One region of the Microbacterium sp. 01T413_2 genome, then DNA from elsewhere that is predicted to be linked to it. Evidence: riboswitches for the same ligand, from Rfam matches in the RefSeq annotation. Region 1 holds a riboswitch; each other region holds the start of a gene.
What was found. Region 1 has a riboswitch for thiamine pyrophosphate ahead of AC1DMN_RS03935 (ECF transporter S component). Riboswitches for the same ligand answer to the same signal wherever they lie in the genome.

Region 1 (3,267 bases):
CCGGGATCCCCTTCGCGCGGCCGACCACGAGACCGTCGGCGCGGAGCAGTTCCTCGCCGCCGTCGCCGCCCGCGCCGCGCTCGCCGGCCGCGCGACCCGGACCACGGCATGGCGGTCCGGAGACGGGTCCGGTGGGCGCCTCCGGTGACGGCGACGGCGCGCGGACCAGCGCTCTGGCCCGCGCCGCGACGTCGATGCCCGGCACCCACACGCCCATCGCGGCGAGCTCGTCGGCACGCTCCTCCAGCACTGCGCGCGGGTCGCCGTCGGCGATCACGACCGTCGTGTCGTCCGTCGTGCCGAGCACGATCACGCGATCGACGAGGTCGATCCACACGTCGATGCGATGCTCGATCACCACCAGGGTCGCCCCGGTGGCGTCCAGCGCCGAGCCGACCGCGCGACGCACCTCGGCGACGCCGGCGGGATCCAGGTTCGCCGTCGGCTCATCGAGCAGGATCGCCCCCGGACGCATCGCGAGCACGCCGGCGAGCGCGAGCCGCTGCTTCTGCCCGCCGGACAGCGCCGAGGTCGGCCGATCGAGGGGCAGGTCCAGCCCGACGGCGGCGAGGGCTGCGTCCACACGCGGCCAGATCTCCGCCCGCGGAACTCCGAGGTTCTCGCACCCGAAGGCGACGTCGTCGCCCACGCGAGCCAGGATCGTCTGCGTGTCCGGATCCTGAAGCACCATTCCCACCCTGCCGCGGGCGCGGTCCGCCGGGACCCCGTCGACGAGCAGCGCTCCCTCGGCCTCGCCCTCGTCGGCGCCGCCGAGCACGCCGCCGAGGCCCTGCAGGAGGGTCGACTTGCCCGATCCGGAAGCGCCGAGCAGCAGCACGCGCTCCCCCGGCTCGATCTGGACGGAGGCGTGACGGATCGCCCAGCGACGCCGGGTGGCGTAGCGCCAGCCCCAGCCGTGCGCTTCGAGCCGCGCGGGCGTTCCTGGCCGTGCCGCGCTCACACCCGCGCAGCCGCGGAACGCCCGGAGGCGAAGCGGCTGAGGGCGCCCGTCGCGGCGAGGCCCCGCGTGATGAGCCACCCGCCGAGGCCCGCGACGATCAGGCCCGACACCGTGGCGGAGATCAGCGCGACCGTGATGAACAGGGTCCCGGATCCGGGGTACCACAGGATCAGGTCGTTGATGCCGCAGGCGAGACCGGCGGCGGCTCCCGCGAGCAGCGCGACGGGCAGCCGCCACGAGGCGTACAGGAAGACCAGGAACACGAGTTCGGCGCCGAGGCCCTGCACGAGCCCCGACACGATCGTCAGCGGGCCCCACTGGTTGCCGACGAGCGACTCGATCACCGCGGCGACGAGCTCGGTGTACAGCGCCGCACCGGGCTTGCGGATGATGAGACCGCCGAGCACTCCGGCGAGCAGCCACGGGCCGGCGAGCAGTTCCTGCAGGCCGGGAAGCAGCGGGGTGAGCAGGGCGCTCGGTCCGACGTGGACGATGTCCCACAGCAGGAAGACGCCGGCGCACGCGACGGCGATCACGCTGGCGACGACGATGTCGACGACGCGCCAGCGCCACAGTCCCGGACGGCCGAGGCCCCGGCTCTGCGTGCTGTCTGCGTTCGTCTCGGACGCGCGGACGGATGTGTGCATCATGGAAACTCCTCCCTGCGCCGGCATGATCCGGATCAGGTTCGACGGTCGAAGCGCGATTCGCTCCCTCTCAGCCCGGCTCGCCGGACTCCCGTGGTGATCCGCCCATTCTAGCGCCGTGAGGAAGTGGCGGCGACCGCCTCGTCGTGGTGCGACGCAGCCCATCCCCTGCGCTGTCGCCGGATGCCCTCGGTTCGCGCGGAGGGTCATCCTGCGGCGGTCTCGAGCGGGCGGATCGCCCTGACCGCGTCGTGATCGCCCCGGCCTCCCGGACCGCCCGAACGCGCAGGATACCCGCGCAGGATACCCGCCGTTGACAGGGGCGCCCGATACGGTAGGGGGGTGAACAATGACGACGGTCCGGGGGCCGCCCAGGTCGATCCGGAGATCGTCGACGCTGACGCACTCGATGCAGAGGGCACCGAAACGGAGATCGACGAGACCGCGGTCGAGCCGGCTGGACTGTTCTCGACGACGCCGGAGCGGAGCGGATCCGCGTCGCTGTTCCCCGCGCAGGACGTCCCTCCCGCCGCACCGCTGTTCCCCGCACCCGAGTCGACCCCCTCCGCATCGCTGTTCGGAGGAGCGACGGATGCGGTTCCCTCTGGGTCGGCCTCGACCTCCGAGTCGGCGGTCGCCGAGAAGGATCCGGCCATCGAGATCGCACCGCCCGCCCTGTCGGCACCGACCGCACCGTCGGAGTCGGCGCCGCCCGCGCTGCCGGAGGATCCGATCGTCGAGCCGACGCCCCTCGTCCCCGCCGTCGGCGCAGGTCGGACCGCCGTTACCGAACCAGCCTCCGTGCCGCAGGCAGCCGCCGGCACCGATGCCGACCGGACCCCCGTCGCCCCCGTGCGACCGCTGCCCTCCGCAGGGCTGGTCCGCGGCCCCGACCGTACCCCGACCGCCGCTCTCACCTGGGTGGACGTGGCCCGGGTGGGCACCGGTACGGCCGCCGCGACGGCTCCCTCCCGGTCATTGCTCGACGACGCCCCGCACCGAACCCTCGTCCGGCCCGGCGTGCTGCTGCCGTTCGTCGGAGTGCTCGCCGTGATCGTGGCGTACGGCGCCACGACCGCGCTCTGGCCGCTGAACGCCGTGCAGCCCGTCGCCTCCGCGGTCGAGTTCCAGCCGGCCGCCGCCCCTGCGGCGGCTGCGGCCTGGCCTGCCACGGGCAGCGCCGCCGTGGGCGTCGAGGGCATCGGCACGATCGCCTCGGCCGAGCAGCAGGTGCCGATGGCCAGCATCACGAAGCTGGTGACAGTGCTCGCCTCGCTCGACAAGCTTCCGCTCAAGCCCGGCGAGCAGGGTCCGTCGTTCGCGTTCACCCAGGCCGACAGCGACGACTACCTGAGCTACCTGAGGCAGGATCAGTCCGCGCTCGACGTGCCTGTGGACGGATCCCTCACCCAGTACCAGCTCTACGAGGGGATCCTGCTCGGCTCCGCGAACAACTACGCCGACCGGCTCGCCCGCGAGGTCTGGGGTACGGAGGAGAACTACGCCGCCGCCGCCAACCAATGGCTGCGCCAGCACGACCTCGGCGACATCACGGTCGTCACGCCCTCCGGTTTCGACTTCGGCAACGTCGCAACCCCGCGCGCGCTCATTCAGCTCGGCCAGATCGCCGAGAAGAACCCGGTGATCGCCGGGATCCTG
Region 2 (3,267 bases), on a different contig from region 1:
GAGTCGCACGAGCGAGGCCGAGCGGGACGGCGGCGGCGCCGGCTCGCCTCGTCGTCGCGCCGCGCGTCGGAGCCGCTCCTCCCAGAGATGCCAGCCCGCGACGGCGGCGATCGACAGCGCGATGGCGGGCTCGACCAGATTCGCACCGATGTGCACGAGCCCGAGCGCGGCGAGCAGCAACGTGATCGAGTGCGCGAGGGTGAAGCAGGTCGCGGCGAGGACCACGTCGCGCAGCCGGCGCGAGCTGATGATGAGCGCGATGAGGAACAGGATGTGGTCGATCCCGGTCAGCAGGTGCTCGGCGCCGAGCAGGAAGAACTCGGCGAAGCGCGCGGTCCAGGGCTGCGCCGTCGAGAACTGCGGGTGCGCGGCGTCGAGGGCGGCGCTGCCGCTGCGGCCGTCGATCGCGTACGTCACGATCGTCTTGGTGTCCCTGACCATGCCCTCGGCGTCGGGGAACAGCGTGCTGTGCACGACCAACGCGCCGCCGTGGCCGGCCGCGCACGCATAGCGGATCCCGAAACGGGCGTAATCGGTCGCGTCCCTGGTGTGGAACACCGCGGGGCCGTCAGGATGCGGTGCACAGGCCGAGCCGCCGTCGACCGCAACGGTGAATCGTTTCGTGGTGTACGCGAGGATGGCGGCGGCGTGGTCGGCGAGCACCTGGTTCTCCGCGCCCGGCCGAGGGTGCTCGATGGCAGTGGCGAAGAGCGCGGGGTCGTCCTGCGCCTTGGCGGCGGACGCGCTGAGCAGCTCGTACTGGAGGTCGAACTCGACTCGGACATCGCTCGGGCCGGTCGCGGTGAGGTCGGCATACGCGACCGTGGTCACATGCGCCCAGGCCGGGCCGGCGGACAGCAGCAGCGCGGCGACGGCGACGGCGAGGGCCACCGCGACGCGCGAGGCCGAGCGCATCTCCGGGTGCTTCGCAACTTCCGGATCAGGCCTGCGGGGCCTGCCCGAGCTGCGACTCGATGCCCGCGATCCGGGCGTACTCGTCGAAGCGGAACGTGGCGCTGCCGCTCGCATCGCTGACGACCGCCGCCGAGTACGCCTCATCGGCCCACTGCATGTTCCAGCCGGCGAGCCGGGCCAGATCCCACACGGAGGAGCGCGCGTCGGAGAGCGTCAGCTCGGACAGGATCCGAGGCAGGGCGACGACAGCGTCGGCGACCGTGAGCGGCGGAAGGGCTGCGTCCAGCAGGAACACGGCGCGCGTGCCGCTGCCGACCGGGGCGGAGTAGTACGGCGAGCGTCCGGTGATCTCCTCGGCGATCGCGCCGACCTGATGCGCGGCACCGGCGATCCAGCCGTCCAGGTCCGCGTCGATCTCGGCCGGGAACGGCAGCTCCGGATTGGACAGCGCATCGATCGAATAGGTCGTGCCGTAGTCGCGGAGGCCGGCGACGGACGGATCGGATCCGCCCTGCGGGTGTGCCCAGGCCCACATCAGCGAACGGGGTCCCGGGGCGATCGTGGCGACGAGCGATGCCCGCGCGACGAGCTGGCGGCTCGGATCGGTCTCCGACGTGAAGGTGAGGGTGCCCGCTGCAAGGTCGACGTCCCAGCGGTGCTCGCCCAGGGCGGCGGTCGCGGTGACCAGCTGGTCCTGGCGGAGGGCGGCGAACAGCGCGGCGCGGTCGGCGAGGGGCGCGAGGGCGGGGAACGTCATGCCCTCATCCTGCCGCGCAGGCCTATGAATGCGCCAGTCGCGCCGTCACGGAGGCGGCATCGGTGCATCACCGTCGTCACGACCCCCTAGGGTGGAGGGGTCCGCGGGAGCCCAGAGGGGCTGAGAGGGCCACGTGCCGACCGCTGAACCTGATACGGGTCATACCGTCGTAGGAAAGGGCACAGCCATGCGCATCATCGTCGTCGGCGCCGGGATCATCGGCCTCGCCAGCGCTTCCGAACTGCTTCGACGCGGGCACGAGGTGACCGTGTTCGACCCTGCCCCGGCGGCGGGGGCGAGCCGCGCCGCCGCCGGGATGCTCGCTCCGACCACCGAGCTCGCCTGGGGTCAGGACGCCCTGCATCCGCTGCTGGCAGAGGCGGCGGCGCGGTACCCGGCCTTCGTCGCCGCCCTCGAGGAGCGCACCGGGCTCGGCACAGGCCACCGCCGCACCGCCACACTGGCGGTCGGCGTCGACGCCGCTGACCGGGCGACGCTCGCCGAACTCGCCACGCTGCGCGGAGGCGCCGTGCGGAGGATCACCGGATCGGAGGCGCGGGAGCTCGAGCCCGCGTTCGCCCCCGCCGTGTCCGGGGGACTGCTCGTCTCCGAGGATCATCAGGTCGACCCGCGCCTGGTCACTGCCGCGCTGCTCGCCGAGCTCGGCTCGCGGGTGCGCCTGGACGCGGTGGCCGCCGTCGAACGCGAGCCCGGCTCCGGACGTGCGACCGGGATCCGGTCGGCATCCGGCGAACGCGCGGTTGCCGACGAGGTGCTCGTGGCCGCCGGCCTGGGTGCGACGCTGATCGACGGAGTGCCGCGGCTGCCGCTGCGGCCCGTATGGGGTGACATCCTGCGCCTGCGGGTGCCGGATGCGATCCGCCCGCTGCTCACGCACACGGTCCGCGGACTGGTCCGGGGCTCCGCCGTGTACCTCGTGCCGCGCGAGGACGGCGAGCTCGTGCTCGGCGCCACCGTGCGCGAGGGCGGCGTCGAGGGCGTGCAGGCCGGTGGAGTGCTCGCGCTGCTGCGCGACGCGGAGCGGATCCTGCCCGGCATCGCGGAGTGCGAGGTCGTCGAGGTGCTCGCCCGGGCTCGCCCCGGCAGCCCCGACGCCGTGCCGCTGCTCGGCCGTGTCGCGCCCGGGCTGGTCGTCGCCACCGGGTTCGACCGGCATGGCGTGCTGCTGACGCCGTTGGCCGCTGAGCTCGGTGCGGACCTGGTCGAAGGGCGAGATGTCGCCCCGGCCTTCTCGGCGGCGCTGGATCCGTTCCGCTTCGGCGGCACCGGCGTGGCGGATGCCACCGTCGCCTCTGCTCTCAGCGTCGCCTGAACACCTCGTCCGTCGTGCGCCCGGACCTCGCCGTGCACTCGGCGCCCCGCGCCTCGCCGGTGCCTCTGCAGGTCCCCTCCCGCGTATCCCGCATCCTCCGAAGAAAGGCCGATGATGACCGACACCTCCATTGCCCCCACGATCCGGCTGAACGGCGCCCCGCGTGCCGTCGCGGCCGGATCGTCTCTGCTCGACCTGGTGGCGCAGGTCACCGGGCGCGAGCTCCGCGCCGACGGCGCGCGCGCCGACGGCGGACGTCTCG
Region 3 (3,267 bases), on a different contig from region 1:
GCACGAGCGGGATGGCTGTGCTGCGCCCCGAGCGCGGTGGGCTGGTGGTGCGATCGGTCGTCGACGCTGCGCATCTCGGCGATCTCGGCACGGGGTGGGGCGCGCTGCGGAAGGAACTGATCCATGAGGCCTAGCCCGACCGCATACGTCGTCGGTGCGCTGCACGTTCTCGGATGGGGTGCGCTGCTGCTGTCCGCGGGATCTCCGCTCGGCATCGGGCTGGGGGTCACCGCGTATCTGCTCGGACTCCGGCATGCGTTCGACGCCGACCACATCGCCGCGATCGACAACACGACGCGGCAGCTCCTCGCGCGCGGGCGCCCGGCACGGGGCGTGGGCCTGTGGTTCTCCCTCGGTCACGCGAGCGTCGTCTCGGTCCTCTGCGTGCTACTGGCGTTAGGTGTCGGCGCGCTCGCCGCGGGAATCTCGGATCCGGACTCGCCGCTGCAGGTCTGGACGGGCGTCATCGGTCCGGTCGTGTCGGGCGTCTTCCTGCTCGTCATCGCGGGGGCGAACATCCTCGCCCTGCGCCGCCGTCGCCGGCCCGGCGATCATCGGCACGGCGGTCCCGCATGGGCGCTGGTGGGCCGGCTCAACGCCGTGATCGACCGACCGTCGCGGATGTACGTCGTGGGCCTGCTGTTCGGCCTGGGCTTCGACACGGCGACGGAGATCGGTCTGCTGGCCCTCGCCGGCTCCGCAGCGTCCCGTGCCGTGCCGTGGCGGATGATCCTGATCCTCCCGGTGCTGTTCGCCGCGGGCATGTCGCTGCTGGACTCCGCTCAGGGGGCGATGTCGCGGCGCGCATACTCGTGGGGCTCGACCGGACGCGAGCGGGCGATGCGGCGCTACGACCTGCTGGTGACGGGCGTGTCYATCGTCGTCGCGCTCGTGATCGGCGTCGCCGAGCTCGCGGGGGTGGCGCTGCGGAGCCTGCCGCACCCGAGTGGCTTCGCGCGCGCCGTGGGCGAGCTCGATCTGAACGCGCTCGGGTTCGTCCTGACCGGGCTGCTGATCGTCTTCTGGGCGGCCGCCGCAGCGTGGGCCGGGGTCGTGAACGGACAGCGGTCCGCAGAGCGGTCCCCGCTGGACTGACCGCGCCTTCGCCGCGCGCGAGGCGTGCGAGGCGAAGGCGCCTGGCTAGACTGGCCCGCAGTGACACGGGGTGCCGCATCCGCGGCTGAGATCACACCCGTCGAACCTGATCTAGGTCGTACTAGCGAAGGGATGTCGCGATGAACGCGCGTCTGGAATTGTCGTCCGAGTCCACGGTGGAATCCGCCGCGGACCTTCTCACGAAGCTGCGGGCGGAGCCCCCGCTCGTGCAGTGCATCACGAATTCGGTCGTGACCGGCTTCACGGCGAACGTGCTGCTCGCGCTCGGCGCGGCTCCCGCGATGGTGGACATCACGGGCGAAGCCGGCATGTTCGCCGCGATCTCGTCCGGGCTCCTGGTCAACCTCGGCACGCCCACGCCCGAGCAGCGCTCGGCGAGCCTCGAGGCCGTCGGCGGTGCGCGCACGGCGGGGACGCCGTGGGTGCTGGATCCGGTCGCGGTCGGCGTGCTGCCGGTGCGCACCGCGCTGGCGCAGGACCTGCTCGCGCTGCGTCCCACCCTCATCCGCGGCAACGCGTCGGAGATCCTCGCCCTCGCCGGCCGCAGCCTGGGCGGACGCGGCGTGGATGCACTGGACGGCACCGAGGCGGCGGGTGGCGCAGCCCGCGAAGTGGCCCGGAGCACTGGGGGAGCGGTGGCCGTATCGGGCCCCGTCGACCTCCTCGTCGACGCCGAGCACGAGATCCGGATCGCGAACGGTGATGCCCTGCTCACCCGTGTCACAGGGGGCGGCTGCGCGCTGGGTGCGGTGATGGCCGRCTTCCTCGGGGCTGCGCGGCAGACCGGCGACAGCCCTCTGGTCGCCGCCTCCGCGGCCACCCTCGTCTACACGCTGGCCGCCGAGGACGCCGCCTCCCGATCCGACGGTCCCGGATCCTTCGCCGTCGCCCTGCTCGACGCGCTCGCGGCGATCCGGCCGGAGTCCCTCACGGCGCGCGCACGCGTCGAGGCCGTGGCGATCGAGACGGCGGAGGCCACGGCATGACGCTCGCAGACGTCGCCACCGCGCCGCGCCACGCCGGCACCCGCGAGGCGACCTCGCGGCGAAGGCTGACGGCGGAAGACCTTGCGCTCTACCTCGTCACGGACCCCGTGCTGAGCGGTGCACGCGGAGTGCCCGCCGTGGTCGACGCCGCCGTGGCGGGCGGTGTCCGGATCGTGCAGCTGCGCGACAAGGACGCCGATGACGCCGCGATCGTGGAGCAGCTCGTCGAGCTCTCCGAGGTCATCGCGGGGCGGGCGCTGCTCGTCGTCGATGATCGGCTCGACGCCGTCGTGGAGGCGCGGCGCCGCGGCGCGCGCGTGGACGGCATCCACATCGGCCAGTCGGACGTGTCGCCCCTCGTCGCCCGTTCGGTGCTCGGCCCCGATGCGATCGTCGGCCTCACGGCGAACCAGCCGGCGCACCTCGAAGCCGCGACGGTGCTGCCGGCCGGCACCGTCGACTACCTGGGTGTGGGAGTGATCCACCCCACGACCACCAAGCGCAACCACCCGCCGGAGCTGGGCGTGGCCGGATTCGCCGCGTTCGCCGCGGCCAGCTCGTTGCCGTGCGTCGCGATCGGCGGCATCAGCCGTGAGGATGTGGCCGCCCTGCGTGCGGCGGGCGCGGCCGGCGTCGCCGTGGTGTCCGCACTGTGCGCGGCCCCGGATCCTCGGGACGCGGCGCGCACGCTGCTGCGGGCCTGGGGTGCGGGCGGCGTGCCGCGGGTGCTCTCGATCGCCGGCAGCGACCCCTCCGGGGGCGCGGGAATCCAGGCGGATCTCAAGGCGATCGCCGCGAACGGCGGTTACGGCATGGCCGCGATCACCGCTCTGACCGCGCAGAACACCCGCGGCGTCCGGGCCGTGCACGTCCCGCCCGCCGCATTCCTGCGCGCCCAGCTCGACGCGATCGGCGACGACGTGCGGGTCGACGCCGTGAAGATCGGAATGCTCGCAGAGGCCGCGGTCATCGCGGAGGTCGAATCGTGGCTGCGAGCGCACCGCCCGCCCACGGTCGTGCTGGATCCGGTCATGGTCGCCACCAGCGGGGACCGGCTGCTGGACACCGAAGCGGAGCAGGCCCTGCGCGCGCTGCTGCCGCTGGCCGACCTCCTCACTCCGAACCTCCCCGAACTGGCCGTCCTCGTACGGGAGCCTGCGGCGAC

Region 2: another riboswitch for thiamine pyrophosphate. It lies ahead of thiO (glycine oxidase ThiO); the one in region 1 lies ahead of AC1DMN_RS03935 (ECF transporter S component).
Region 3: another riboswitch for thiamine pyrophosphate. It lies ahead of thiM (hydroxyethylthiazole kinase); the one in region 1 lies ahead of AC1DMN_RS03935 (ECF transporter S component).

What each region holds. Positions count from the first base shown of each region.
Region 1 covers NZ_JBFTQL010000003.1:280,281-283,547, reverse strand. The annotation lists gene AC1DMN_RS03940 (ABC transporter ATP-binding protein) at 1-961, opposite strand, end outside; gene AC1DMN_RS03935 (ECF transporter S component) at 958-1,608, opposite strand; TPP riboswitch at 1,604-1,713, opposite strand; gene AC1DMN_RS03930 (D-alanyl-D-alanine carboxypeptidase family protein) at 1,951-3,267, shown strand, end outside.
Region 2 covers NZ_JBFTQL010000043.1:822-4,088, reverse strand. The annotation lists gene AC1DMN_RS17125 (HupE/UreJ family protein) at 1-915, opposite strand, end outside; gene AC1DMN_RS17120 (DUF6882 domain-containing protein) at 941-1,672, opposite strand; TPP riboswitch at 1,766-1,866, shown strand; gene thiO (glycine oxidase ThiO) at 1,860-3,005, shown strand; gene thiS (sulfur carrier protein ThiS) at 3,117-3,267, shown strand, end outside.
Region 3 covers NZ_JBFTQL010000013.1:8,636-11,902, reverse strand. The annotation lists gene AC1DMN_RS08845 (urease accessory protein UreD) at 1-134, shown strand, start outside; gene AC1DMN_RS08840 (HoxN/HupN/NixA family nickel/cobalt transporter) at 124-1,095, shown strand; TPP riboswitch at 1,152-1,245, shown strand; gene thiM (hydroxyethylthiazole kinase) at 1,236-2,102, shown strand; gene AC1DMN_RS08830 (bifunctional hydroxymethylpyrimidine kinase/phosphomethylpyrimidine kinase) at 2,099-3,267, shown strand, end outside.